One region of the Streptomyces sp. NPDC057445 genome, then DNA from elsewhere that is predicted to be linked to it. Evidence: predicted binding sites of a transcription regulator. Region 1 holds the regulator's gene; the other holds the start of a gene.
The links. Region 1 encodes HrcA, which represses chaperone genes, less so after heat shock. Its sites were predicted from a motif close to TTNGCACTCNGNNNNNCNGAGTGCNAA; they were not measured.
Positions count from the first base shown of each region.

Region 2: the regulator HrcA is predicted to act here: its motif matches at 2,779-2,805, upstream of groL (chaperonin GroEL).

Region 1 covers NZ_JBHVDH010000001.1:566,713-581,140, reverse strand. Annotated here, with positions in the region: gene ACFU5O_RS02685 (AMP-dependent synthetase/ligase) at 1-52, shown strand, start outside; gene ACFU5O_RS02680 (SpoIIE family protein phosphatase) at 302-2,287, shown strand; gene hemW (radical SAM family heme chaperone HemW) at 2,385-3,617, shown strand; gene ACFU5O_RS02670 (DUF3097 domain-containing protein) at 3,777-4,595, opposite strand; gene ACFU5O_RS02665 (MBL fold metallo-hydrolase) at 4,606-5,337, opposite strand; gene hrcA (heat-inducible transcriptional repressor HrcA) at 5,534-6,550, shown strand; gene dnaJ (molecular chaperone DnaJ) at 6,551-7,687, shown strand; partial or broken gene ACFU5O_RS02650 (VOC family protein) at 7,777-7,930, opposite strand; gene ACFU5O_RS02645 (nitronate monooxygenase) at 8,043-9,116, shown strand; gene ACFU5O_RS02640 (16S rRNA (uracil(1498)-N(3))-methyltransferase) at 9,113-9,844, shown strand; gene ACFU5O_RS02635 (hypothetical protein) at 9,815-10,198, opposite strand; gene ACFU5O_RS02630 (hypothetical protein) at 10,274-10,786, shown strand; gene ACFU5O_RS02625 (histidine triad nucleotide-binding protein) at 10,862-11,221, shown strand; gene ACFU5O_RS02620 (ribonuclease Z) at 11,232-12,140, shown strand; gene ACFU5O_RS02615 (adenosine deaminase) at 12,152-13,150, shown strand; gene ACFU5O_RS02610 (MFS transporter) at 13,193-14,428, opposite strand, start outside.
Region 2 covers NZ_JBHVDH010000026.1:56,834-71,261, reverse strand. Annotated here, with positions in the region: gene ACFU5O_RS33145 (alpha/beta hydrolase family protein) at 1-62, opposite strand, end outside; gene ACFU5O_RS33140 (TetR/AcrR family transcriptional regulator) at 228-824, shown strand; gene groL (chaperonin GroEL) at 1,002-2,624, opposite strand; gene ACFU5O_RS33130 (cold-shock protein) at 2,994-3,197, opposite strand; gene ACFU5O_RS33125 (MoaD/ThiS family protein) at 3,661-3,939, opposite strand; gene thrC (threonine synthase) at 3,936-5,219, opposite strand; SAM riboswitch class I at 5,237-5,392, opposite strand; gene ACFU5O_RS33115 (glucosyl-3-phosphoglycerate synthase) at 5,509-6,462, shown strand; gene ACFU5O_RS33110 (hypothetical protein) at 6,617-8,146, shown strand; gene ACFU5O_RS33105 (trehalose-6-phosphate synthase) at 8,288-9,793, shown strand; gene otsB (trehalose-phosphatase) at 9,731-10,582, opposite strand; gene ACFU5O_RS33095 (DUF3263 domain-containing protein) at 10,593-10,829, opposite strand; gene ACFU5O_RS33090 (ABC transporter substrate-binding protein) at 11,524-12,738, opposite strand; gene ACFU5O_RS33085 (ROK family protein) at 12,917-13,849, shown strand; gene nagA (N-acetylglucosamine-6-phosphate deacetylase) at 13,849-14,428, shown strand, end outside.

The DNA of each region.
Region 1 (14,428 bases):
CGAGTACAAGCACCTCATCGAGTCCATGTACGGAGGGTCGCGCGAGGCGTAACCGCTCCGGGCCGGCACCCGCCGGGCCACCTGACGCGTGCCGCGGGCGCGACGAGGACTCCTCGTCGCGCCCGCAGCACATTTCACGCCCCCCGCGCCGCAGAATTCGTTCTTCCGAGTGTGGGCATATCGGGCACTTCGATGACTCCATGCTTATGCGCGAGCTCGGTCTGTCACTCTGTCCGTGTCGTCAGTCGTCCACGGAGCAACGCCAGAACCGGACAGGAGCCGCAGCGTGGGGTCCGTTCCGATGCAGCAGGAGACCACCCACCGGTCCGTTCACCTGCTCCCGCAGCGCGGCAGTGTCAGAGCCGCGGCGCGCACCAGCCTGCCCGGCAGCCCGCCGGCCGCCTCGGCGGCGCGGCGGTTTCTGCGGGCGGCGCTCGCCGAGTGGACGCGACTGGGGATGGTCGCCACGCGCGGGGCGGATCAGCTGGCAGACGACGCCGTGGTGGTCGTGAGCGAACTCGTGACGAACGCCGTCGTGCATGCGGGAACCACCGTGGAGGTGCTCGTACGCCTGGACGCCGCGAGCGAGGACGACCCCGCGTCACTGGTCGTCGAGGTGTCGGACCGCCATCCGGCGCGGCCGGTACGCAGCGAGCCGCCCGACCCGGGAGCGGCGTCCGGTGAGCCGGAGTACGGCCGGGGGCTGCAGCTCGTGACGGCGCTGGCCGCGTCCTGGGGGATCACGTACCGGCCCGGGCTCAAGGCGGTCTGGGCGCGGCTCGCGCTCGACGGCTGCGGTCCCGCGGGGCCGGGAGTCGCGCCGCGGGGACCCAGGGCCGCCGAGAGCCCCCCGCCCGCGCCACGCAGGGCCCTGCGCGACGACCGGGACTGGACGGGGCGCGGGGCGCTGTCGTTCCTCGCTGAGGCGTCCGATCTCCTCGCCGGGCAGCTCGACGAGGAGATGGTGACGGCGCTGGCCGGGCAGCTGCTGGTGCCACGGCTCGCGGACTGGTGCGCGATCTGGCTGGACGCCGAGGCGGCCGGTCCCGAGCCCCGGCTGGCCAGGGTCTGGCATGCCGACGAGTCCGCGATCGAGGGCCTGCGTACGGCCCTGGTCAAGGAGCCGCCGCGGTTACCGCAAGAGGCCCGCAGCGCGGCTGTGACCGTCCCCGTCGCCCGGCCCGGGTACGAGGGGGACACCGAGAGCGGCGACAATGGCGCGGGAGTGGAAGGCGGCGGCGCAGCAAGCGACGAAGGCGCGGCAAGGGAAGGCCGGGAAACCGCACAAGGCGCGGCAGGGAACGCCCTCGCCTTCCGGCTGACCGCCGGCGCGCGCCCCCTCGGCATCCTGCTGCTCGGCCGTGAAGGGCTGCCGGGCGCGGGAGTCTCCGACGAAGCGACCGCGCTGATCGAGGACTTCGCCCGCCGGGTGGGCCTCGCCATCGGCGCCGCCCGCGCCTACGCCCGGCAGGCCACCATCAGCCGGGTCCTGCAGCGCGGGCTGCTGCCCGCCCAGGTCGCGCAGATCCCCGGTGTCGACAGCTCACTCGTCTACGAGCCCAGCGACGAGGGCCTCGCGGGCGGCGACTTCTACGACATCTTCCCGGCCGGCAGCGGCGGGCGCTGGTGCTTCATGCTCGGCGACGTGCAGGGCAGCGGTCCGGAAGCCGCCGTCGTCACCGGCCTCGCCCGCCCCTGGCTGCGTCTGCTCGCGCGCGAGGGATACCAGGTGGGCGAGGTGCTCGACCGTCTCAACGGCCTGCTCCTCGACGACGCCATGGAGGCGGCAGAGGCTGCCGCGCTCATGGTCGCGGGCCCCGGCTCGCGCACCGGCTCTGGCCCCGAGGACGGCCCGCACGACGGCCCGCAGTCACGCTTCCTCTCGCTCCTGTACGGGGAGCTCACCCCGCTCCCGGGCGGTGGCGGGGTCCGCTGCACCCTCGCCTGCGCCGGCCACCCGCTGCCTCTTCTGCTCCGGCCCGACGGCACGGTCCGCCCCGCGGCCGCCTCCCAGCTGCTCCTCGGGGTCGTGGAAGGCGCCGCGTACGAGAGCCAGACCTTCGACCTCGAGCCCGGAGACACACTGCTCTGCGTCACCGACGGGGTCACGGAGCGGCGCTCCGGCCCGCTGATGTTCGACGACTCCGACGGGCTGGCGCGGGCACTCGCGGACTGCGCCGGGCTCACCGCGCAGGGGGTGGCAGACCGCATACGGCAGGCCGTGCACACCTTCGCGGAGGCCCCTCCCGGCGACGATCTGGCGCTGCTGGTGCTCCAGGCACGCTGACGGGTCCGGTCCGGTGCGGTCCGGTACGGCCGACGGGTGGCGGGTGGCGGGTGGCGGGTGGCGGGTGGCGGGTGGCGGGTGGCGGACAATGGTCCGTATGCCTTCCGTACTGCCTGATGGTGAGCCCATGCCCGAGGACGGGGCCCTGCCCCCGTCCGCCCTCGCGGGCGCGGGCGACCGGCCCCTCGGGTTCTATCTGCACGTCCCGTACTGCGCGACGCGCTGCGGCTACTGCGATTTCAACACCTACACGGCGACCGAGCTGCGTGGCAGCGGCGGTGTGCTGGCCTCCCGCGACAACTACGCGGACACGCTGATCGAGGAGATCCGGCTCGCCCGCAAGGTCCTCGGGGACGATCCGCGCCCGGTCAGGACCGTCTTCGTCGGCGGTGGTACGCCGACGCTGCTCGCCGCCGCCGATCTCGTACGGATGCTCGGGGCGGTGCGGGAGGAGTTCGGCCTGGCGGACGACGCGGAGGTCACGACGGAGGCGAACCCGGAGTCCGTGGACCCCGCGTATCTGGCGGAGCTGCGCGCCGGAGGCTTCAACCGGGTGTCCTTCGGGATGCAGAGTGCCCGGCAGCACGTGCTGAAGGTGCTCGACCGCACGCACACTCCCGGGCGCCCCGAGGCGTGTGTCGCCGAGGCGAGGGCGGCGGGCTTCGAGCATGTGAACCTCGACCTGATCTACGGCACGCCGGGGGAGAGCGACGACGACTGGCGGGCCTCGCTGGACGCCGCGATCGGGGCGGGGCCGGACCATGTGAGCGCGTACGCCTTGATCGTCGAGGAGGGCACGCAGCTCGCCCGGCGGATCCGGCGCGGCGAGGTGCCGATGACGGACGACGACGTGCACGCCGACCGGTACCTGATCGCCGACGAGGTGCTGTCCGGGGCGGGCTTCGACTGGTACGAGGTCTCGAACTGGGCCACGTCGGAGGCCGGACGGTGCCTGCACAACGAGCTGTACTGGCGCGGCGCCGACTGGTGGGGCGCGGGCCCCGGCGCGCACAGCCATGTGGGCGGCGTGCGCTGGTGGAACGTGAAGCACCCCGGTGCCTATGCGGCGGCGCTCGGGGAGGGGCGCTCCCCCGGGGCCGGGCGGGAGGTCCTGCCGGACGAGGACCGGCGGGTGGAGCGGGTGCTGCTGGAGCTGCGGCTGCGCGAGGGGGTGCCGTTGTCGCTCCTCGAGCCGCAGGGGCTGGCGGCGTCGCGGCGCGCCCTGGCGGACGGGCTGCTCGAGCCCGGGCCGTACGAGGAGGGCCGGGCGGTGCTGACGCTGCGCGGACGGCTGCTGGCGGACGCGGTGGTCCGGGACCTGGTGGACTGAGGCGACCGCCCGATGTCCCCGCGGTGGCGGGGACCGGGCCCCGGCGGCGACGGCGCGCCGCGCCCGTCAGGCCCACGGACCCAGCAGCAGAGCGCGGATGGCCCGGACGCGTCGGGCGGGAAGCGGGAACCGCCCGGCAGCGGCCGACCGCCTGCCTCGCTAGCGCCCCGCGCTCTCTCCGGTCGCGGTGACGTGATCGATCAGTTCCTCCACCCGCCCCAGCAGCGCCGGCTCCAGGTCCTTGTAGCTCGTCACCCTCGACAGGATGTGCTGCCAGGCCGCGCCCGTGTTGTCGGACCATCCCAGGGCGCGGCAGACGCCCGTCTTCCAGTCCTGGCCGCGCGGCACGGACGGCCAGGCCGCGATGCCGAGCGAGGACGGCTTCACGGCCTCCCAGATGTCGATGTACGGATGGCCCACCACCAGCACGTGCGGATCGGTGACGGATGCCGCGATGCGGGACTCCTTGGAGCCGGGGACCAGGTGGTCCACGAGCACGCCGAGGCGGGCGTCCGCCGCCGGGGCGAAGTCCGCGACGACGGCAGGGAGGTCGTCGATGCCCTCGAGGTACTCGACGACCACGCCCTCGATGCGGAGGTCGTCGCCCCAGACCTTCTCGACCAGCTCCGCGTCGTGGCGTCCCTCCACGTAGATGCGGCCGGCGCGGGCGACCCGGGCCCGTGCGCCGGGCACGGTGACCGAGCCGGAGGCCGTGCGGGTGGGCCGCGGCGGAGCGGCGGAAGGGCGGACCAGGGTGACGGTCCTGCCCTCCAGCAGGAATCCGCGGGCTTCCATCGGGAACACCCTGTGCTTGCCGAAGCGGTCCTCCAGCGTCACCGTCCCCGCCTCGCAGCGGATCACCGCGCCGCAGAAGCCCGTCGTGACCTCCTCGACGACGAGACCGGGCTCGGCCGGAACCTCGGGCGCCGCGGCCGGCTTCTTCCAGGGCGGGGTCAGGTCAGGGCTGTAGCTGCGCATTGGGCAGACGCTACGACACCCCGAACCGCCGGGCCAGTTCATCCCGTTGGGCGCGTACGAAAGCGGCGTCCACCGCCGCGCCGTGCCCCGGTACGTAGACCGCGTCGTCCCCGCCGAGCGCGAGCAGCCGGTCCAGCGCGGCAGGCCAGCGACCGGGTATCGAGTCCGGGCCGGCCTGGGGCTCGCCCGACTCCTCGACCAGGTCCCCGCAGAAGACGATCTCCGGTTCGGCGGCGGTGCGCGGTACGAGCGCGACGAGGTCGTGTCCCGAGTGGCCGGGCCCGGCGTTCGCCAGCAGGACCTGTCGACCACCGAGGTCCAGGGTCCACTCGCCGCAGACGACATGCTTCGGGGGGACCAGCACGTCCGTGGCGAGTGCGGCCTCGGAGGGCGCCACACCGTGGCGGACGGCGTCCTCGCGCAGCACGTCCCGGTCCCGCACGAGCAGCTGGTCGACGCCCACCGCGCCGTACACCCGTGCTCCCGAGAAGGCCGCCGTACCGAGAACATGGTCGAAATGCGGATGGCTGAGAGCGATATGGGTCACACGCCGGCCGCCGACGAGGGACTGGATCTGGGTGCGCAGTTCGGCTCCCTCGCGGAGCGTCGCGCCCGTGTCGTACAGGAACACCGACTCGTCCCCGACCACCACGCCGGCCGTCGCGTCCCAGACGGGCAGGCGCCGCCGCCCGACACCGTCACCGAGCCGTTCCCAGCCGACGTCTTCCCAATCGATGTCCATAAGGCGACGCTATCCCCGGGCAACCAGCGACGTCTCGCCGGTCACGGCGCTGTACCGTGACCGGTTCGCCGTCCGGTCGGCCTTGCTAGGGGCGTACCCACCCGCCGTACACTGGCCGGGGAATGCTGGCACTCCGAGGAGGTGAGTGCCAGGTCACACCGGACCCGCCGATGAATCACAGCTGGAGGTGCGCACGGTGCTCAGCGAACGCAGACTCGAGGTCCTGCGCGCCATCGTCCAGGACTATGTCGGTACGGAGGAGCCCGTGGGCTCCAAGGCCCTCACCGAGCGGCACAAGCTGGGTGTGTCACCGGCCACCGTGCGCAACGACATGGCGGTGCTGGAGGAGGAAGGGTTCATCGCCCAGCCCCACACCAGCGCCGGCCGGATTCCGACGGACAAGGGCTACCGCCTGTTCGTGGACAGGCTCGCGGGCGTCAAGCCGCTGTCGTCGCCCGAACGGCGCGCGATCCAGAACTTCCTCGACGGCGCCGTGGACCTCGACGACGTGGTGGCCCGCACGGTACGGCTGCTCGCGCAGCTGACCCGGCAGGTCGCGGTCGTGCAGTACCCCTCGCTGACCCGCTCGACCGTGCGGCACGTGGAGCTTCTGGCACTTGCCCCGGCACGGCTGATGCTCGTGCTGATCACGGACACGGGCCGGGTCGAGCAGCGGCATGTGGACTGCCCGGCGCCGTTCGGCGAGACTTCGCTCGCGGATCTGCGGGCCCGGCTGAACAGCCGGGTGGTGGGCAGGCGCTTCACGGACGTGCCGCAGCTGGTGCAAGATCTTCCCGAGTCGTTCGAGGCGGACGACCGGGGCACGGTCTCGACGGTGCTCTCGATCCTCCTCGAGACACTGGTGGAGGAGACCGAGGAGCGGCTGATGATCGGCGGCACCGCCAATCTGACGCGCTTCGGCCACGACTTCCCGCTGACGATCCGGCCCGTGCTGGAGGCGCTGGAGGAGCAGGTCGTCCTGCTGAAGCTGCTCGGTGAGGCCAAGGACTCCGGCATGACCGTACGGATCGGGCACGAGAACGCCCACGAGGGACTCAACTCCACGTCCGTCGTCGCGGTCGGCTACGGTTCGGGCGACGAGGCAGTCGCCAAACTCGGCGTGGTCGGACCGACCCGCATGGACTACCCCGGAACGATGGGAGCGGTACGCGCAGTGGCACGTTACGTCGGACAGATCCTGGCGGAGTCGTAAGTGGCCACCGATTACTACGCCGTACTCGGCGTACGCCGCGACGCGTCCCAGGACGAGATCAAGAAGGCTTTCCGGCGGCTGGCGCGGGAACTCCACCCGGATGTGAATCCGGACCCGAAGACGCAGGAGCGCTTCAAGGAGATCAACGCCGCCTACGAGGTGCTGTCGGACCCGCAGAAGAAGCAGGTCTACGACCTCGGAGGCGACCCGCTGTCCGCAGGAGGCGGGGGCGGCGCCGGAGGCTTCGGCGCGGGCGGCTTCGGGAACTTCTCGGACATCATGGACGCCTTCTTCGGTACGGCGTCCCAGCGCGGGCCCAGGTCGCGGACGCGGCGCGGGCAGGACGCGATGATCCGGCTGGAGGTCGAGCTCAGCGAGGCGGCCTTCGGCACGACGAAGGACATCCAGGTCGACACGGCCGTCGTCTGTACGACGTGCTCGGGCGAGGGTGCAGCGCCCGGTACGTCCGCCCAGACGTGTGACATGTGCCGGGGCCGCGGTGAGGTCTCGCAGGTCACCCGCTCCTTCCTGGGCCAGGTCATGACCTCCCGGCCGTGCCCGCAGTGCCAGGGCTTCGGGACCGTGGTCCCGACCCCGTGCCCGGAGTGCGCCGGCGACGGGCGGGTGCGTTCCCGCCGGACCCTGACGGTGAAGATCCCCGCCGGTGTCGACAACGGCACCCGCATCCAGCTCGCGGGCGAGGGCGAGGTCGGGCCCGGTGGCGGTCCCGCCGGTGACCTGTACGTGGAGATCCACGAGCTGCCGCACCACATGTTCCAGCGGCGCGGCGACGATCTGCACTGCACGGTGACCATCCCCATGACGGCGGGCGCCCTCGGCACGAAGGTGCCGCTGGAGACGCTCGACGGGATGGAGGAGGTCGACATCCGTCCGGGCACGCAGTCGGGCCAGTCGATCCCGCTGCACGGGCGCGGTGTCACGCACCTGCGGGGCGGGGGCCGCGGTGACCTCATCGTGCATGTCGAGGTCCAGACGCCGTCGAAGCTGGATCCCGAGCAGGAGAGGCTGCTGCGGGAGTTCGCGAAGCTGCGCGGTGAGGAACGGCCGATGGGGCAGTTCCAGCCGGGGCAGCAGGGATTGTTCTCCCGTCTGAAGGACGCGTTCAACGGCAGGTGAGGGGCTCGCCCCTCAGGGCTCAGAGCTTGCCGCAGTGGTGAGCGAGGGCGGGGGCTTCCCCGCCCTCCCCGCCCTCCTGCACCCCGTGCTCAGCGGTGCCCCAGCACATCGACGACCTGGCCGTCGGGGTCCCGGACGAAGAACCGGCGCACTCCCCACTCCTCGTCCTGCAACGGGTGCACGATCTCCGCACCGTTCTCCCCGCATGACGGCGTAGGCGGCGTCCACATCGTCCAGGGGTACTACGGCACACGAGCCCTCGCCCACACTTTCGCGGCATGTCCTGATTCTCGCGGGCGTCCCGGGGCGGAAGCCGGGATTCGGCCACGGCGCCGGGACATGGCACCATGCGGGCATGTCCTCCGCACTGACCGATCTCTGTCGTCATCCGATCGTGCAGGCCCCCATGGCGGGCGGCGCTTCCTGCCCCGAACTGGCCGCCGCCGTGAGCGAGGCGGGCGGCCTGGGGTTCCTGGCCGCGGGGTACAAGACCGCGGACGGGATGTACCAGGAGATCAAACAGGTGCGCGGGCTCACCGGGCGGCCGTTCGGGGTCAACCTGTTCATGCCGCAGCCGCAGTACGCCGACGCCGCGGCCGTCGATGTGTACCGGCATCAGCTCGCGGGTGAGGCGACCTGGTACGACACTCCCCTCGGCGATCCTGAGGCCGGACGGGACGACGGCTACGAGGCCAAGCTGGCCATCCTGCGCGACGACCCCGTGCCCCTGGTGTCGTTCACGTTCGGATGCCCCACCCGGAGCGCCGTCGCCGCTCTCAAGCGCGCCGGAACGCTCATCGTCGTCACCGTCACCACACCCGAAGAGGCCCAGGCCGCCCAGCACGCGGGTGCCGACGCGGTCTGTGTGCAGGGCATCGAGGCCGGAGGCCACCAGGCCACGCACCGGGACGACCCCGCGTCCGACGGGTCCGGCACGGGGCTGCTCGCCCTGGTCCCGCAGATCCGGGAGACCGTGCAGCTCCCCGTCATAGCGACCGGAGGCCTGATGCGCGGCAGCCAGATCGCCGCCGTCCTCGCCGCCGGAGCCGATGCCGCCCAGCTCGGCACCGCGTTCGTCGTCTGCCCCGAGTCCGGGGCGAACGCCCTGCACAAGCAGGCCATGACCAATCCGCTGTTCACCAGGACGGAACTGACCCGCGCCTTCTCCGGCCGCCCCGCCCGCGGGCTCGTCAACCGCTTCATGAGCGAGCACGGACCGTACGCGCCCGCCGCCTACCCCGAGGTGCACCACCTCACCTCCGGTCTGCGCAAGGCCGCCGCGAAGGCGGGTGACCCGCAGGGCATGGCGCTCTGGGCCGGCCAGGGCCATCGCATGGCCCGCGAACTGCCCGCCGGACAGCTCGTCGAGGTCCTCGCCGCCGAACTGGGCGCCGCGAGCGCCGCCCTCGCTCTGAGGAACGGCTCATGACCGCGCCCGTCTTCCTCGTCGACCACGTCCACGCGGGCACCGTCACCCTCGACGGGCCGGAGGGCCGGCACGCCGTTTCCGTACGCCGCCTGCGCGTCGGCGAGGAGATCGTGCTGACCGACGGCCACGGCACCGGCGCCTACGGGACCGTCGCCGCGGTCGAGGGCAAGGACCGCCTCGACGTCACCGTCACCGAGCTTCGCGAGGAGCCGGAGCCCGCGCCCCGTATCAGCGTCGTGCAGGCGCTCCCCAAGGGCGATCGCGGTGAAGTCGCCGTCGAGACCATGACCGAGACCGGCGTCGACGCCATCGTGCCCTGGGCGGCTTCCCGCTGCATCACCCAGTGGAAGGGCGACCGCGGCGCCAAGTCCCTCGCCAAGTGGCGTGCCACCGCACGCGAGGCGGGCAAGCAGTCACGCCGCCTCCGCTTCCCGGAGGTCGCGGACGCGGCGACGACCAGGCAGGTCGCCCAGTTGATCGCCGGAGCCGACTTCGCCGCGGTCCTCCACGAGGAGGGCGCAGAGCCCCTCGCCGGCGCCCCGCTCCCCGCGACCGGTGACATCGTGCTCGTGGTGGGTCCCGAAGGGGGCGTGTCACCAGAGGAGTTGGCCGCCTTCGCGCAGGCGGGGGCGAAGCCGTACCGCCTCGGCCGGAGCGTACTGCGCACCTCCACGGCGGGTACCGCCGCGTCGGCGCTGCTACTGGGGCGTACCGGCCGCTGGTCCTGACCCGAGGTCCCTGACGATCGCGTCGAAAAGCGGCCACCCGTCGGCCTCCGCCATGCCGTGGGCGTCCGGCAGCAGCCCGCGTGAGCCGGCCTCCTCGAGGAACCGGAGCACGACACCCGGCTCGTGCAGATTCAGGGTGTTGTCGTGCGCGTCGCCGAGCAGACCGGACGACCGGTACGCCCCGGCGACCGGACGGCCCGCGCCTGCGCGGAACACCAACCGCAACTGGGCGTGCCGGGCGTCCGCGCGACGCACGGTCAGGATCTCGTGGCATTCCGGGTGCAGATGCCCCACCGACCACAGCCATACCGTCCGGCCCACGGTCAGCCGCCGTGGTACGCGCGCCCGTCTCATGTCCCCACCGTACGGGGCACCTTGTGGCCGCAACTGGTCTACCGCGACGGAAGGCGCGGTGGCACGCTGCCGTCCATGGGCGCGTACAGACGTGTACTGGCAGCGATCGGCCTGGCCGGTGCGGCAGCCCTCGGCGCCGCGGCCTGCGAACCCGGCGCCGGAGGGCTCAGTGCCACCGCGGTGTCCTTCACCACGGACACCACGGGCACGCGCGCGTTCGAACGCGCCGGGGTGGACGTGCGCCGGCTCAGCTGCACGGCCACGCTCGACACCGGGCCCAGCGCCTCCTCCTCCCCGAGGAGTTCCTCCACGCCCCGCAGTGTCGCCACCGTCGACTGCCGGGGCGAGAGCGGTGACGGCCGGAAGATCACACTCAAGGGCAAGGTCACCCAGGAGCTCGGCGGCCGTTGCGTACGCGGCGACCTCACCGCGAAGGCCGGCGACCGGACGGTCTTCCGTGCCAATGTGCTCGGCGACTGCACCGCCTCGGCCACCCTGGCCCCCGGACCCTCCTCCGGAAACGGCGCACCCCGGCCCACGGTCACTGTCACCGTGACCGTCACGGAAACCAGGACCCCCGGCAAGTAGTCGCGGTCGGCGGCCCGCCGCACGGCGATAGCATGCGCACATACTGATCGTCGGAGTCGTGAAGGGGCCCGGACCATGGCGGGAGAACCGCAGGCCGACTGCCTGTTCTGCAAGATCGTCGCGGGGGAGGTGCCCGCCACCGTCGTCCGTGAGTCCGAGACGACCGTCGCCTTCCGCGACATCAACCCGCAGGCGCCGACCCATGTGCTCGTCATCCCCAAGGTGCACTACCCGGACGCCGCGACGCTCGCCGCGGCCGAGCCGTCCGTCGCCGCCGACATACTGCGCGAGGCGGCCGAGGTCGCGGCCGGTGACAAGGTCGACAAGACCGGCTTCCGCATCGTGTTCAACACCGGGAGCGGCGCGGGCCAGACCGTGTTCCACGCACACGCCCATGTCCTCGGAGGCCGCGGCCTCAACTGGCCTCCCGGTTAAGCGATCACTCATGTCAGTACGAGAACTGGTCGTGCTCGGCACCGCCAGCCAGGTCCCGACCCGGCACCGCAACCACAACGGCTACCTGCTGCGCTGGGACGGCGAAGGCATCCTCTTCGACCCGGGTGAGGGCACCCAGCGGCAGATGCTGCGCGCGGGCGTGGCGGCGCACGACATCAACCGGATCTGCGTCACGCACTTCCACGGTGACCACTCCCTGGGGCTCGCCGGGGTGATCCAGCGCATCAACCTCGACCAGGTCCCCCACCCGGTCACCGCGCACTACCCGGCCAGCGGACAGCGGTTCTTCGACCGGCTCCGCTACGCCACCGCCTACCGCGAGTCCGTCGAACTCAACGAGCGCGCGATCGCCGACGGCGGCGTACTGGCCACCACGCCCTCTTACACCCTCGAGGCGCGCAGGCTCTCCCACCCCGTCGAGTCCTTCGGCTACCGGCTCACCGAGCCCGACGGGCGCCGCATGCTGCCGGAACGCCTCGCCGCGCACGGCATCAAGGGCCCCGACGTGGGCCGCGTCCAGCGCGGGGAAGCCGTCGGCGGCGTCACTCTCGAGGACGTCAGCGAGATGCGCAGGGGACAGCGTTTCGCCTTCGTCATGGACACCCGCCTGTGCGACGGTGCCTACGAACTCGCCGACGGCTGCGACATGCTCGTCATCGAGTCGACCTTCCTCGACGAGGACCACCGCCTCGCCACCGACCACGGCCATCTCACCGCCGGCCAGGCGGCCAGAGTGGCGCGCGACGCGGGCGTGCGGCATCTCGTACTGACGCACTTCTCCCAGCGCTACAGCGATCCCGGGGAGTTCGAGCGGCAGGCCCGTGCGGCGGGCTTCGACGGCGAACTCTCCGTGGCCCACGACCTCGTACGGGTCCCCGTACCCAAACGCGAACTCTGAGCGAGCACAGAATGCCACTCCCCAAGGCCGAACTGCACGTCCACATCGAGGGCACCCTCGAACCCGAACTCGCCTTCGTCCTCGCCGAGCGCAACGGTGTCCGGCTGCCCTACGCCGGCACGGAGGACCTCCGCGAGGCGTATCTCTTCAGCGATCTCCAGTCCTTCCTCGACCTCTACTACGGCCTGATGGCCGTCCTGCACACGGCCGACGACTTCACCGAACTCGCCGACGCCTACCTCGCGCGGGCGGCCGCGCAGGGCGTGCGGCACGCCGAGATCTTCTTCGACCCGCAGGCACACACCGCCCGGGGCATCCCCATCGGCACCGTGATCGAAGGGCTCGCGCACGCGCTGGACCGCAGCGAGGAGCGGCACGGCATCTCCACCCAGCTGATCATGTGCTTTCTACGGGACCAGCCGGCCGAGTCCGCGACGGCCACCCTCGACGCCGCGAAGCCGTACCTCCACCACATCGGCGGCGTCGGCCTCGACTCGGCCGAGGCCGGGCATCCGCCCGCCAAGTTCCGCGAGGTCTACGCCGCCGCCGAGTCCCTGGGCCTGCGCAAGGTCGCCCATGCGGGCGAGGAGGGCCCGCCCGCGTACATCGCGGAGGCCCTGGACGTCCTCGGCGTCGAGCGCATCGACCACGGGCTGCGCGCGATGGAGGACCCGCAGCTGGTGGAACGGCTCGTGCGGCAGCGGGTACCGCTCACCCTGTGCCCGCTGTCGAACGTCCGGCTGCGCGCCGTCGACACGCTGGAGGACCACCCGCTCCGCGCGATGATGGACGCCGGTCTGCTGGTGACGGTCAACTCCGACGACCCGGCCTACTTCGGCGGCTACATCGGGGACACCTTCCACGCCGTTCGCGAGGCGCTCGGGCTGGGGCAGGAACAGCTGCGGGAGCTGGCGCGGAACTCCTTCGACGCGGCCTTCCTCGAGCACGACGAGCCGCGTCGTGAGCGCTACCTCGCGGAGGTCGAGTCGTACGACTTCGACACGGACTGAGACCGCCGGCGGGAGCCGTCCGGAGCCCGCCCAGCGGCACGGTCAGGAGGCGAGAGCCTTCGACGACCGGTCCCTCTGAAGAAGCCGGCGCCGGCCCCGGACCGGGGCCGCGATCTCCGCGACGGTCTGCTCGGGTGCGCCGACCTGCGGGACACGCGCGCCCGTGCCCGACGGGGCGGCGCCCGCGACAACGGCTGCCGGGTTGCCGCCGCGCCGGCGGACGGCGCCGGGCACCAGGGGACGGCCGGACGTGTGCAGGGCCACGGCGGTCATCGGGGCCGTCACGACCAGGAGCAGGGCGCACAGGACCAGGCCCATGCCCGGATACCCCGCGTGCTCGGACAGGACGCTCCCCGTCACCGGTCCGCAGGCCACCCCCAGCGACGAGGCGGAACCCACCAGCACCGCCCATCGCCCGCGCGGGTCCAGCGACGCGGCCAGCCCGATCAGATAGGACAGGACCACGGGGTAGAAGACGTTCCACAGGACCTCGCCCAGCGCGAAGCTCATCAGCCCCCGCGCCGACGAACTGACCACGATGCAGACCCCGATCAGCGCCGTGCCGGCCCCGATGGGCACCGCCCGGCCGAGCCTCGAACCCAGCGCACCCGCGCCCATGACGCCCGCGAGCCCGGCGCCCAGGCCCACCGCGAAGACGGCGCCCACGGTGACCTCGCTCAGCCCGGCCTGGGTGATGCCGATCCGTCCGCTGACGCCCCACAGCGCGTTCTGCGCCATCGACCAGCAGAGCATCGCGCCCGCGAGCACGGCACCCGAACGCCGCCGGGGCAGCGGCGCCCGAGGCCTGACCGGGACCGCGGCGGAGCCCCCCGACTCCGCCACCGCCCCCGCCAGCCGCCCTGTCGCCGGCCACACGGCCACCGCGGCCAGGGCGAGCGCCGCGAACGGCAGCACATGTCCGCCCCCGAACTGCGGAATCGTCAGATACAGCGCCCCTGCGGACGCCGACACCGCCAGCAGCCCCAGCGCGGACGCCCGGTGCGGATCCCGCTGCGCCGCGATCCCCGCCGCGGCGACCGCCGTCGCCGTGCCGGAGCCCAGGCCGCCGACCGCCGCCCCCGCGACCACCAGCGGCACGTACGAGGTCAGCGCGGCGGCGCCGTACCCGGTCAGGGCCAGCAGCAGCCCCAGCCTGGACAGCCGCCGCGGCCCGTACCGCTCCACCCGCGACGCCAGCACGAAGCCGGCGACGGCCGAATGGAGCAGGAGGGTGGAACCCACAAGACCGGCCTCGGCCGGGGTGAGTCCGAGTCCGGC
Region 2 (14,428 bases), on a different contig from region 1:
CTGACCGAGAGGACGGGAGCGGGCAAGCTGACGGTGGCGGCCGCGTAAGTCGATTCGCTCATGATGCGCATTTCCCTTCCATGGGCTCTGCTGCCGGTCTCATTCGGCTGGCGGCGGGGGAGGGGTCAGGAGTGACCCGCTTCGGCCGCACCGAAAGCGGAGCGTTGTTCCGTATAATATACGGAACGCTGTTCCGCTTAGTCAACGGCCGTCGGAAGGAGAGCGTGGTGTCCAGTACGAGCCAGTCCGGGGAGGTGCCGGCCCGAAGCAAGCGGGCGGACGCGCTGCGCAACCAGCAGACGCTGCTTGCCGCCGCCGCTGCGGTGTTCGTCGACTCCGGCGTCGACGCACCGATCCGTGCGATCGCGGCCAGAGCGGGCGTCGGGGTGGGGACGATCTACCGCCACTTCCCGACTCGGGCGGATCTCGTCGTCGCCGTCTACCGCCACCAGGTCGAGGCATGCGCAGAGGCCGGCCCGAACCTGCTGGCCAGTGCCGACTCCCCACTCGCAGCACTCCGACAGTGGGTCGACCTCTTCGTGGACTTCCTGGTCACGAAGCACGGACTCGCCAACGCGCTGCAATCGGACAGCAGTGGCTTCGAGGCGCTGCACGCCTACTTCCTTGACCGCTTGGTGCCCGCCTGCGCGCAATTGCTCGACGCCGCAGTCGACGCCGGCGAAATCGGGCCCGGTACGCACGCCTACGAACTGATGCGCGCCATCGGCAACCTCTGCATCGGACACGACAGCGATTCCCGCTATGACCCCCGCCGAATGATCGAACTGCTCCTCCAGGGACTACAGCGACCGCAGTCATCCTGATGCCGCCGGCGAGCCCGTACGCGGCGAGGGGCTGTTCGTGGAGGAAGGACCCTGCCGCTCACTGATCCGGCCCGATCCAAGCGCATGGACACCCGGAAAAACGCCCGAGGGCGGCACCCCCTGGGAGTAGGGGGTGCCGCCCTCGGTCTTCAGGACGGTTGATCAACCAGAGGTCGATCAGAAGTCCATGTCACCGCCCGGCATGCCGCCCGGAGCGGCCGCGGAGGCCTTCTCCGGCTTGTCGGCGATGACGGCCTCGGTGGTGAGGAACAGCGCGGCGATCGACGCGGCGTTCTGCAGCGCGGAGCGCGTCACCTTGGCCGGGTCGATGATGCCCTCGGCGATGAGGTCGACGTACTCGCCGGTCGCGGCGTTCAGGCCGTGGCCCGGGGTCAGGTTGCGCACCTTCTCCACCACGACACCGCCCTCGAGGCCGGCGTTGACGGCGATCTGCTTCAGCGGGGCCTCGAGCGCGAGCTTCACAGCCTGCGCACCGGTGGCCTCGTCGCCGTCGAGCTCCAGCTTCTCGAAGACGGAGGACGCCTGGATGAGAGCCACGCCACCACCGGCGACGATGCCCTCCTCGACGGCCGCCTTCGCGTTGCGGACGGCGTCCTCGATGCGGTGCTTGCGCTCCTTGAGCTCGACCTCGGTCGCGGCACCGGCCTTGATGACGGCCACGCCGCCGGCCAGCTTCGCGAGGCGCTCCTGGAGCTTCTCACGGTCGTAGTCCGAGTCCGACTGCTCGATCTCGGCACGGATCTGGTTGACGCGGCCCTGAACCTGCTCGCTGTCACCGGCGCCGTCGACGATCGTCGTCTCGTCCTTGGTGACGACGATCTTGCGGGCGCGGCCCAGCAGGTCGAGGGTGGCGTTCTCCAGCTTGAGACCGACCTCCTCGGAGATGACGGTGCCACCGGTGAGGATGGCGATGTCGCCGAGCATGGCCTTGCGGCGGTCACCGAAGCCCGGGGCCTTGACGGCGACGGACTTGAAGGTGCCACGGATCTTGTTGACGACCAGGGTGGACAGGGCCTCGCCCTCGACGTCCTCGGCGATGATCAGCAGCGGCTTGCCCGACTGCATGACCTTCTCCAGCAGCGGGAGCAGGTCCTTCACGCTGGAGATCTTGCCGTTGAAGATCAGGATGTACGGGTCGTCGAGCGACGCCTCCATACGCTCCATGTCGGTGGCGAAGTACGCCGAGATGTAGCCCTTGTCGAAGCGCATACCCTCGGTGAGCTCCAGCTCCAGACCGAAGGTCTGGGACTCCTCGACGGTGATGACGCCTTCCTTGCCGACCTTGTCCATGGCCTCGGCGATGAGCTCGCCGATCTGGGTGTCGGCGGCGGAGATGGAGGCGGTGGAGGCGATCTGCTCCTTGGTCTCCACGTCCTTGGCCTGCTCGAGCAGGGCGCCGGAGACGGCCTCGACGGCCTTCTCGATGCCGCGCTTCAGGGCCATCGGGTTGGCGCCGGCCGCCACGTTGCGCAGGCCCTCGCGGACGAGCGCCTGGGCGAGAACGGTCGCGGTGGTCGTACCGTCACCGGCGACGTCGTCCGTCTTCTTGGCGACTTCCTTGACCAGCTCGGCGCCGATCTTCTCGTACGGGTCCTCGAGCTCGATCTCCTTGGCGATGGAGACACCATCGTTGGTGATCGTGGGGGCGCCCCACTTCTTCTCGAGGACGACGTTCCGGCCCTTGGGGCCAAGGGTGACCTTGACGGCGTCGGCGAGCTGGTTCATCCCGCGCTCGAGACCGCGCCGTGCCTCCTCGTCGAACGCGATGATCTTGGCCATGTGAAGTGGTCCTCCCGGACTTGGGGGTCCCCCCGTGCCGCAGGCCACGGGGGAGGATTGCTCCGGACCGCGCTGGCGCCCGCGACGGACGGCCTGCATGCCTTGTGGTTCCTGGCCCCACCAGGCGTGCGGGCCTCACCGACCCGGTCCTTAGTTGTCACTCTCACTCGTAGAGTGCTAACGCCAATGATTAGCACTCGGACCCAGAGAGTGCAAGCGGCTTCGAAGAAGCCTCGATGAGGGGCGGCGGTCGGGTGACGGGAGGGCGCAAGCGGCTTCGAAGAAGCCTCCGGTCCGGGCGCGGCGGAGGGCCCGCACCCCCAGCCGTGGGTGCGGGCCCTCCGTCATGTCGCTGCAGTCAGTCGGCGCTCAGCCGGCTGCGCGGACCATGTCCGCCTGCGGCCCCTTCTGGCCCTGCGAGATCTCGAACTCGACCCGCTGACCCTCCTCCAGGGTGCGGTAGCCGTCCATCTGGATCGCGCTGTAGTGGACGAAAACATCCGCACCACCGTCGACCGCGATGAAGCCGTACCCCTTCTCCGCGTTGAACCACTTGACGGTGCCCTGAGCCATGCCTAACTCCCCTATTACTGGCCCTTGCACAGGTCCGCACTTCGCGGACCCGGGTCAGACCTCACTTCAGACCTCACTCACGGACAGTTTCCTCACCCCCAGGGGGGATGGAGAGACCACCATGAGTGTGTGCCGGAACGCGTCGACCGCGGCTGAATGTATCTGTCCAACTGCCGTCTGCAACAGGTCAATCGGACGAGAAATCTGGGCACGCCTGATCGGATAAAGGGAAGAATTCCGAGCATTCCCGGGCAACTCGGGCCGGGCAAAGCGCACTTAATGCGCATCCCGCTCGAACACTTTGGCTGTTTCTTGTCGTGCGCGGACACATTCGTATATGCGTCTGGCACACGCTGCGGAGGGGACTTCCCAACTCTACCGCGCTCAACCATGCAGAATTGCCCCCTCCGCTTAGCTTGCGGAAGGGGCAATTCAGGTAACGCACCGTGGCCGGTTCAGGGGCTCAGCAGCCGCCTGCGACGGCCGGGATGATCGAGACGCCGGCGCCGTCCGGGGTCGCCGTTTCCAGCCCCTGCTCGAAGCGGACGTCGTCGTCGTTGACGTACACGTTCACGAAGCGGCGCAGCTTGCCCTGGTCGTCCAGCACACGGGCCGCGATTCCCGTGTGCTTCGTCTCCAGGTCGGCGATGACCTCGGCGAGGGTGGCACCCTCCGCCGGGACCTCGGCCCGGCCGCCGGTGTACGTGCGGAGGATGGTGGGGATGCGGACGTTGACGCTCATGCGAGACCAGCCTCTCGGAAGGAGTCCAGGTTGGGGCGGATGACTGCGGACATACCCGTCGTGGGAGCCACCGCGTCGAGGGTCTTCAGGCCGTCACCCGTGTTGACGACGACGGTCGTGAGGGACGGGTCGATCACACCGGCCTCGATCAGCTTCTTCGCCACGCCGAGGGTCGTCCCGCCGGCGGTCTCCGTGAAGATGCCCTCCGTGCGGGCCAGCAGCTTGATCGCGTCCACGATCTGCTCGTCGGTCACGTCCTCCACGGCTCCGCCGGTACGGCGGCAGATGTCCAGGACATAGGGGCCGTCGGCCGGGTTGCCGATCGCCAGGGACTTGGCGATCGTGTCCGGCTTCTGCGGCCGGACCACGTCGTGACCGGCCTTGAAGGCCACGGACACCGGGGAGCAGCCCTCGGCCTGGGCGCCGAAGATCTTGTACGGCCTGTCCTCGACGAGCCCGAGCTTGATCAGCTCCTGCAGACCCTTGTCGATCTTGGTGAGCTGGGAGCCGGAGGCGATGGGGATGACGATCTGGTCGGGGAGCTGCCAGCCGAGCTGCTCGCAGATCTCGTACGCGAGCGTCTTGGAACCCTCGGCGTAGTACGGCCGCAGGTTGACGTTGACGAAGCCCCAGCCCTCGCCCGCCGGGTCGCCGATGAGCTCGGAGCAGAAGCGGTTGACGTCGTCGTAGTTGCCCTCGATACCGACGAGCCGGCCGCCGTACACCGCGGCCATCACGACCTTGCCCTGCTCCAGGTCGTGCGGGATGAACACGCAGGAGCGCAGGCCCGCCCTGGCGGCGGCGGCGCCGACCGCGCCGGCCAGGTTGCCGGTGGAGGAGCAGGAGAGCGTGGTGAAGCCGAAGGCGCGGGCGGCCTCCAGTGCCTGGGCGACGACGCGGTCCTTGAAGGAGTGCGTCGGGTTGCCGGAGTCGTCCTTGACGTAGAGACCGCCGGTGACACCCAGCTCACGGGCCAGGTTGTCGGCCTTGACGAGCTCGGTCCAGCCCGGGTTCAGGTTCGGCTTGCTCGCCACGTCGGCGGGGACGGGGAGCAGCGGCGCATAGCGCCAGAGGTTGGCCGGGCCGTTCTCGATCTGCTTGCGCAGACCGTCCGGGTCGCCGCTCGGCAGGTCGTACGCGACTTCGAGCGGCCCGAAACAGATCTCACACGCGAAGATCGGGCCGAGAGCGAACCGCTCGCCGCACTCGCGGCAGGAGAGCCCGGAGGCTGGGCCCAGATCGACAGATTCGGTGGTGGTGGCAACAGTCTGCGCAGCCATGGAGGCGAGGCCCTTTCTCCTCATCTTCCTCGCGGCGCATCTCGCCACGAGACGGAATTGGCACCTTCCCTAGCCGGGGCCCCGCGCGAGTGTCGTAAGACGTGCGACGAGAACCGGCTGGAGGGTTGCCGGGGCTTCAACGGGCCGTATCCCTCTGCCCCTCTGGATGAGCGGTATGTGATTGTCGGCGTGACGCCCCCGGCATGCGAGGGTCGTCCGCGTTGTTCAAGACTGTAACCGAACCCCCGGACCCTTGAGATGGTCGTCCGATCCGCGAGATGGAGATCACGTGCTGGAAGAGGTGGAGCGCTGGCTGGCCCGGCGGTCCTGGTCCGTGGCAGACCGCCCGCTCGACCAGCTCGTCGCCGCGAAGCGCACGGCCAAGCACGGTACGACGGTCAGCGTCGTGCTCCCCGCCCTGAACGAGGAGACGACGGTCGGCGAGATCGTCTCCGTGATCCGGCGCGAGCTCATGACCGACGCGGTGCCTCTCGTGGACGAGCTCGTGGTCGTGGACTCGGGTTCGACGGACCGCACGTCCGAGGTGGCGGCGAAGGCGGGCGCGCGGGTCGTGCACCGGGACGCGATACTCCCGCGGATCCCGGCCGTCCCCGGCAAGGGCGAGGTGCTGTGGCGCTCGCTGCTGGTGACGAGCGGCGACATCGTCTGTTTCGTGGACGCGGACCTGAAGGAGTTCTCCGCCGACTTCGTCTCCGGCATCGTCGGACCGCTGCTGACCGAGCCGGAAATCCAGTTCGTCAAGGCGATGTACGACCGGCCGCTGGGGGGCACCCCCGGTCAGGGCGGCCGGGTGACCGAACTGGTGGCCCGCCCGCTGCTCAATCTGCACTGGCCGCAGCTGGCCGGATTCGTCCAGCCGCTGGGCGGGGAGTACGCGGCGCGGCGGTCGCTGCTGGAGCGGCTGCCGTTCCCCGTCGGATACGGGGTGGAGCTCGGACTGCTGGTCGACGCACTGCACACGGTCGGGCTCGACGCGCTCGCGCAGGTCGACGTGGGGGTGCGGCTGCACCGGCACCAGGACGGGCAGGCGCTGGGCCGGATGGCGGCGGCGATCTACCGCACGGCGCAACTGCGACTTTCCCGCGGCCATTTGGTGCGTCCGGCACTGACGCAGTTCGAACGGGGCGACGAGGGGTTCGTGCCGCGGACGCATGAGGTGGACACCCAGGAACGGCCTCCGATGGTGGAGATCGTGGAGTACGCGAAGCGCAGGGCGGCATAGCCGCACCGGCGGCCCGACGACACCGGCGGCCTAACGCATGTGCGCCGCAGCACGCCACAATCCATCGGATTGTCTAAGTTTCGTAGATATGGGCTATGCGAAACTCACGGGCGCTTGGCGCCGGACTTCCAGGTTGCCTCGTTTCGTCGGGGCCTTGACGGTTCTCACGACCGCCTCCGCCGTCGTCTCGACCGGGATGCTCCTCCCTGGCAGGGCCGCCGGCGACGCCGTGTCCCCCTTCAAGAAGCGGTACGACGCGTCGTTGTACGGCGACTTCACCACCGTCGGCAGCGCCGTCCAGGGCGCCGAACGGACCGGAACCGGCCAGGTCGGCGTCCCACCGGGGGCCCGTGTCAGTTATGCCCGGCTGTTCTGGGGCGGCAACGACGGCACGTACCGGAGCCCGGACGGCGAGCTGCTCCACCGCTGCGCCGCCTCCGGCGCGGACGCGGACCGGCCGGACGACCGTCGCCCGGACGCGGACCTGTCCGATGCGGATCTCGGCGCCGCCGACCGGTCGGACGCGGACCTGTCGGACAGAGGCCGGTCGGACTCCGGCTCGTCCCCCGGCGCGCCGCTCGACTCCACCCCCACGATCAGCGTCGGCAAGGGCAAGCCGGTCGTGGTCAGGGCCGAGAATCTGGTCCAGGACCGGGGGGCGGCGTCCGGAGCGCACTTCTACACCGGCGAGGCCGACGTCACCGCCGCCTTCGAGGACGTCACCGGCTCCGGCACCCCGCTGCCCGTCACGGTCGGCGACATCTGGGCCTCGGCCGAAGAGGGCTGCGGCGCGGGCTGGTCGCTGACCGTCGTCTACGCGTACGACCGCCCCGACGAGAAGTACGCCCCCGAACGGCGCAACGTCCATGTCTACGGCGGACACGTCCTGCAGCGCCCCGCCTCCCCCGCGACGACCGTCTCGGTGAGCGGCTTCTACCGCTCCGGGGGCCAGGTCCGGGCGTCCGTCGCGGCGTACGGGGGTCGGACCTCCATGGGCGACCGCTTCCTCGTCGACGGCCAGACCGGGGCGGGAGTGGGCGCCACGTCCGCGAAGGTGTCGTTCAGGTCGGGCGACGACGCCTATGTGGCATCGGCGTTGGCCCTGTCCACCCCGGTGCCGGATCCGGAGGTCACGAAGAAGGCGTCCGGCGCGGAGGGCTCACCCGCCGACACGACGGTGACGTACACGGTCACCGTCGGCGAGGAGGGCGCCGGGGACGCGCGACTTCAGGCCACCGTGGAGCCGGACCCGGTCGCCTCGGAGCGGACCGAGGGCACCGAGGGCACCGAGGGCACCGAGGGCACCGAGGGCACCGAGGGCACGAACGGCCGGGAGAACCGGGCGGACCGGGAGAACCGGGAGAACCGCGAACCCGGTGACGCCGACGCGGACAGGGGTGAGGGGAGGGTGCAGGCGCGGCCCGTGCCTCCGGCGACCACGGAGCAGCCCCGGCACCCGCAGCAGCCGGTGCGGTCAGGAGCCCCGGACAAGCCCGGCGCCGCCCCGGTGGTTCCCGGCAACGGCCCGGGCCGTCCCGCCGGAGCGAACGGCAGCCCCAGCGAGATGGCCGCCACCGGCGGGCGGACCGAACGGCTCTGGCTGCTCGGCGCCCTCGCCCTGGCACTCACCGCGGCCGGTGCGATCGCCGTGGCCGCGACGCGCGATCGGCGCCGTGACCACTGATCGGGTGACGCTGTGGCTGATCGGGTGACCGTGTGGCCGATCGGGTGATCGTGTGGCCGATCGGGTGATCGTGTGGCCGGACTCCGCCGACGGAGTCCGGCCGTACGTTTGAGCGGTTACCGGACGGGCTAGGTTGGCGACATGGTCTCCGAGCGCGCGGCGCAGGTACTCGTCGCCTCCAACCGCGGTCCGGTCACATACGCCTTCCGCGAGGACGGCACACTCGACGCCCGGCGTGGCGGCGGTGGGCTGGTCTCCGGTCTCTCGGCCATCGGGACGGACGCGGACGCCCTGTGGGTGTGCGCCGCACTGGGCGACGGCGACCGCGAGGCGGTGCGCCGCGGTGTCGCAGAGCCGGGCGTACGGATGCTGGACATCGACGCCACCGTGCACGCGGACGCGTACAACGGCATCGCGAACTCCGTACTGTGGTTCGTCCACCACATGCTGTACCAGACCCCGCTGGAGCCGGTCTTCGACGCGCAGTTCCGCCGGCAGTGGGACGCCTACCGGACCTACAACCGCGCCTTCGCCGACGCGTTGGCGGCGGAGTCCGCGCCCGGCGCCGTAGTGATGATCCAGGACTACCACCTGGCGCTCGCGCCCGGGATGCTCCGGGAGCTCCGCCCCGATCTGCGGATCGGGCACTTCTCGCACACGCCGTGGGCACCGCCTGAGTACTTCCGGATGCTGCCGGACGACGTCGCGGAGGAACTGGTGCGGGGGATGCTCGGCGCGGACCGGCTCGGCTTCCTCACCTGGCGATGGGCGTCCGCCTTCATGCAGTGCGCCGGGAACGTCGCCGAGGACGGGCGGATCGTCTCCTCTGCGCCGGACGACCCGCGCCCCCGCATCCGGCACTCCCCGACCGGGGAGTCCGCCTTCCGGACGACGCTGGTCGGAGTGCACGGACTCGGCGCGGAAGCCGGGTTCCTGCGGCGGCGCTCGCACGAATTGGACGTCGAGGAACGCATGGTCGCGCTGCGCGACCAGGTCGGCGGGGAGGGCGACCGGAAGACCATCGTCCGCGTGGACAGGACCGAGCTGTCCAAGAACATCGTCCGCGGTCTGCTGGCGTTCCGGACACTGCTCGACGAACGCCCCGAGTGGCGCGAACGCGTGGTGCACGTGGCCTTCGCGTACCCGTCCCGGCAGGACCTGCCCGTCTACCGCGACTACACGGCGGAGGTCGCGCGGCTCTCCGAGGAGATCAACGCGCAGTACGGGACGCCCGGCTGGACACCGGTGGTGCTGCACGTCAAGGACGACTTCGCGCGGTCGCTGGCCGCGTACCGGATTGCGGACGTGGCGCTGGTCAATCCCATCAGGGACGGGATGAATCTCGTCGCCAAGGAGATCCCGGTCGTCTCGGACGCGGGATGTGCGCTGGTGCTGTCCCGGGAGGCCGGGGCGTACGAGGAGCTCGGCGACGAGGCGATCGTGGTGAACCCGTACGACGTCACGGGCACCGCCGCCGCGCTCCACCAGGCGCTGACGATGCCCGACGGGGAGCGGGCCGAGCGCACCAAGCGGCTGGCCGCCGCGGCGACAGCGCTGCCGCCGCAGCAATGGTTCCTGGAGCAGCTACACGCGCTTGAGGCGCTCGGCGAGGGCGGCGAGGAAGCGGACGACCTCGGCCGGACCTGACAGCACCATGTCGGCGCGCTCGGCGAGTTCCGGCACGTCGGTGCCGCTGCACACCAGCAGTCCGGGGATGCCGTCGGAACGCAGCTTCTCGACGGCGGCGCAGGCGGCGAGATCACCGAGGTCGTCACCCGCGTACAGCACGGCACCGGCCTGCTGTTCCCGTACGAACTCCTCCAGCGCGACGCCCTTGTCGACGCCGGCCGGGCGCACCTCCAGGACGAGCCTCCCCGGCTCGACGATCAGTCCGTGGCGGGCGGCCAGCTCGGCGATGGGGCCGCGCAGCGCCTCGAAGGCGGCCTGTGGATCCTTGGCGCGGCGCGTGTGCGCGGCGACCGCGCGGCCCTTCTCCTCGATCCAGACGCCCTCCCAGGCACCGACCGAGTCGAGGAGCCCGGGCAGCTCCGCGCGTACGGCGTCGAGGCCGGGGGGCGGGGCGGAGGCCTGGACCGTACCGGTGCGGGCGTCCCAGCGCTCGGCGCCGTAATGGCCCAGTACGACGAGGCGTTCGAGGCCGGGCCGGCCCTCGAATCCGCCGTACCTGACGGCGACCCCGGCCGGGCGCCCGGTCAGGATGGCGACGGACGCCACCTGCGATGCCAGCCCGGCGATCGCCTCGACGGCGCCGGGATGGGCGCGGGCCTGCTCCGGGTCGGGCACGATGTCGGCGAGCGTGCCGTCGAAGTCCAGCGCGACCACGGTCTCCCGCGGCCTCTCGAGAATCGCGGCGAGGCCTTCCCGTCCTTGGGACGTGGTCGGCTCCGGCAGTGCGTCGTCCGAATGGCTGCCCATGCTGCCGACCCTATCGGCGCTCGCGGCGGGAGTCCCGCACTCGCCGGAGGCGATTGACGGTCACCGGATCGTGCGCCAGGGCGCGGGGGTCGTCCAGCAGGGCGTTCAGCAGCTGGTAGTACCGCGTCGGTGACATCCCCAACCGCTCCCGTATCGCCCGCTCCTTGGCCCCGGGTCCGGGCCAGTCGCTCCGCTCCATCCGGAGGACAGCGCGGTCCCGCTCGGAGAGCTGCTCACCTTCGGTCATATGAGCAACATAGTTGCCGGGTCGCTGGCGCGGGTCGCTGGCGCGGGCGGTTCGGGTGAGGTTGTCGTGGTTGACGGTGCCGTGTTGGTTGGCCGGTGTGTCCGTCCTCAATCGCCGGACGGGCTCAGGTGTACGGGGTCGGCCGGTACCGGGTCGCGGGCGTTGGGGGCCGTTCCGGGGCTCGCATCCGGGACGGCATGATTTACGGCGCGCTAACCGGCACCTCGATGGCGGCGCCCACGCCGCGCCACAAATCACGCTTTAGTGTCCCGGACACGACCCCTCCACGGCCCCCCTCGGGGCCAGGGGTGGTGGGCCGATCGCCGTGGTCGCGTGTCTGTTGCCCACCCACCGGGCGGCAGTCGGCAACGCGCCAGGGGCGGGGCCGTGCAGGGTCGGCCCCGCAGGGGACGGCGGAACCACCGGCTGCCTCCGAGGTCGGCGGTACGCCGCCGTCCCCGAGGAGTCGAGCCCGGAGGAGCCCCGCCCCCCCACCACCGACAGCAGCCGCATGAGCCCGTCCGGCGTTTGAGGACGGACACCCCGGCCGCAGTCACGGCACCGGCCCGCACACTAAGCCCGTCCGGCGCTTGAGGACGGACACCCCGGCCAACCAACACGGCACCGCCCACCACGACACCCGCACCCCCACCCGCACCGCGCAGCGGACCCGTACCGCCCGCGCAGCGACCCGCTACTCCGCCGCAGACGCCGCCTCCGTCGCGATGCGGGTCAGGACCGCCGCCGGGTCGCCCCCCGGCGCCACCGCCCCGCCGATGTTCTTCTTCACGCTCGCGCTCACCGTCGCCCACGACTTCTCGCCGAAGGGGTAGAGCTCCGAGGTCGGCAGGGCCTCCAGGAATTCCCGCAGGTCCTTGTGGCTGTTGTCCGCCGCCATCGTCTGGCTCGCCGTGATCGTCACCGGCAGGATGTCGTAACGGTCGGAGAATTCGAGGACGTTCGTGTCGTTGTACGCGAAGTCGAGGAAGCGGCCGATCTCCTTGCGGTGGCCGTTCTGCTTGAAGGCCATCATCCAGTCGGCGACGCCCATCGACGCCCTGGCCTCGCCGTCGGCCCCCGGCAGCGGCACCTTGCCGACCTTGACACCGGCCTTCTCCGCCGTCTGCATCAGGGTCGGGTGGCCGTTGAGCATCCCGACCTCGCCGCGCGTGAACGCCGCGAAGGCCTCGGCGCGATCCAGCTCTGCGGGGGCGACCGGCCCGGTCAGCTTCGGGGTGACAAGGTTGTCCTTGAGCCAGCGGAAGGTCTCTATGTTCTCGGTCGAGTCGATCTCGTACGCACCGCTGGTGCGGTCCTGGTAGCCCCCGCCCCCGCTCAGCATCCAGATCATCGCCTCTGCCTGTGACTCCTCCGAGCCCAGCGGCAGCGCGAAGGGGTACTTCACCCCCTGCGCCTTCAGTTTCTGCGCGGCCGCGCGGATCTCACCCCAGGTGGTCGGCGCCCGCAGCCCCGCGTCCGTGAAGAGCTTCTCGTTGAAGAACAGCAGACGCGTGCTGGCCGCGAAAGGCATCCCGTACTGGATGCGGTTCACCTGGCCCGCCTCGCTCAGCAGGGGCAGGAAGTTCGCCTGGGTGGGGACGGAGACCAGCTCTTCGGTGCGGTAGAGCTTGTCCCTCTCGACGTAGTCGGCGTACGCGCCGATCTGCGCGATGTCCGGGGCGTTCCCCTGGTCCACCATCTCGCCGACCTTGCGGTCGACGTCCTTCCAGGAGTAGACGTCGACATCGACCTTGATGCCCGCGTTCTTGGCCTCGAAGGCCCTCGCCACGTCGTCCCAGTACTTCTGGGACGTGTCGCTCGGGCCGGTCCCGTAGTCCGCCGCGACCAGCCGGAGCGTGACCTCCCCGTCCCCTCCGGTGCTCCCGCACCCGGCGAGCACCGCCGTCATGGCCAGTGCGACTGCCGCCGCCGTCGGACCGAAATAGCGCCGCTGCAACGCTCGCGCCCCCCACCTTGATCTGAGAAATGAACCCCAGAGGTCTACACCACGCACACACGCTCGGGCAAAACGCAGCAACCCGAACAGTGGACTAGACCTTTCCGGGTCCGGGGGCGAAACTGTACGCGTGAGACACGTCATCGCCCTCGATGTGGGCGGCACCGGGATGAAAGCCGCCCTCGCGAGGGAGGACGGGACACTGCTCCACGAGGTGCGCCGGGCCACCGGCCGCGAGCGCGGGCCCGAGGCGGTCGTGGAAGCGATCCTCGGCTTCGCCGCCGAGCTGCGGGCGTACGGCGAGGAGCGCTACGGCGAGAGCGCCGTCGCCGCCGGGGTCGCCGTACCCGGCATCGTCGACGCCGCGAACGGCATCGCCGTGTACGCCGCGAACCTCGGCTGGCGCGACGTGCCTCTGCGCGACCTGCTCGGCGAGCGGCTCGGCGGTGTCCCCGTCGCCCTCGGCCACGACGTCCGCACCGGCGGCCTCGCCGAGGGGCGGATCGGCGCGGGCCGGGGCGCCGACCGGTTCCTGTTCGTGCCGCTCGGCACGGGCATCGCCGGCGCCATCGGCATCGGCGGCGCCATCGAGGCCGGTGCGCACGGGTACGCCGGGGAGATCGGCCATGTCGTCGTCCGGCCGGGCGGCCCCCGGTGCGGCTGCGGACAGCACGGCTGTCTGGAGACCCTCGCCTCGGCCGCCGCCGTGACGCGGGCGTGGGCCACCGCGAGCGGCGATCCCGGCGCGGACGCGGCCGACTGCGCCAAGGCCGTCGATTCCGGTGACGAGCGCGCCGTACGCGTCTGGCAGGAAGCGATCGACGCGCTCGCCGACGGGCTGGTCACCGCCCTCACCCTGCTGGACCCCCGCACCCTGATCATCGGTGGCGGACTCGCCGGTGCAGGAGAAACCTTGTTCACACCCCTGCGGGCCGCGGTGGAGGCACGGGTCACCTTCCAGAGGCTGCCCTCGATCGTCCCGGCGGCCCTCGGGGACACCGCCGGATGCCTGGGCGCGGGTCTCCTCGCCTGGGACCTGCTCACCACGGAGGTAACCGCCTGATGGCCGACCGGATGGTTCTCACAGGCGCCCGGGTCGTGCTGCCGGCCGGGGTCGCCGAGAACGGGCGGGTGATCGTCGACGGCACGCGGATCGCCGCGCACGCCCCCGACGACACGCCCTCCACGGATCTCTCCGGCCACTGGCTGGTCCCCGGCTTCGTGGACATGCACAACCACGGCGGCGGCGGCGCGTCGTTCACCTCCGGCACGGCCGACGACGTACTCACCGGTGTGCGGACGCACCACCGGCACGGCACGACCACGCTGGTCGCGTCCACCGTCACCGGCGACATGGACTTCCTGACGCACCGCGCCGGGTTCCTCTCGGAGCTCGTCGAGCAGGGCGACCTCGCGGGCATCCACTTCGAGGGCCCCTTCATCTCGCCCTGCCGCAAGGGCGCGCACAGCGAGGAGCTGCTGCGCGACCCCGACCCGGCGGAGGTACGCAAGCTGCTGGACGCGGCGCGCGGCACGGCGAAGATGGTCACCCTCGCCACCGAACTGCCCGGCGGCATCGAGTCCGTACGGCTGCTGGCCGAGCACGGCGTCATCGCGGCGATCGGCCACACCGACGCGACGT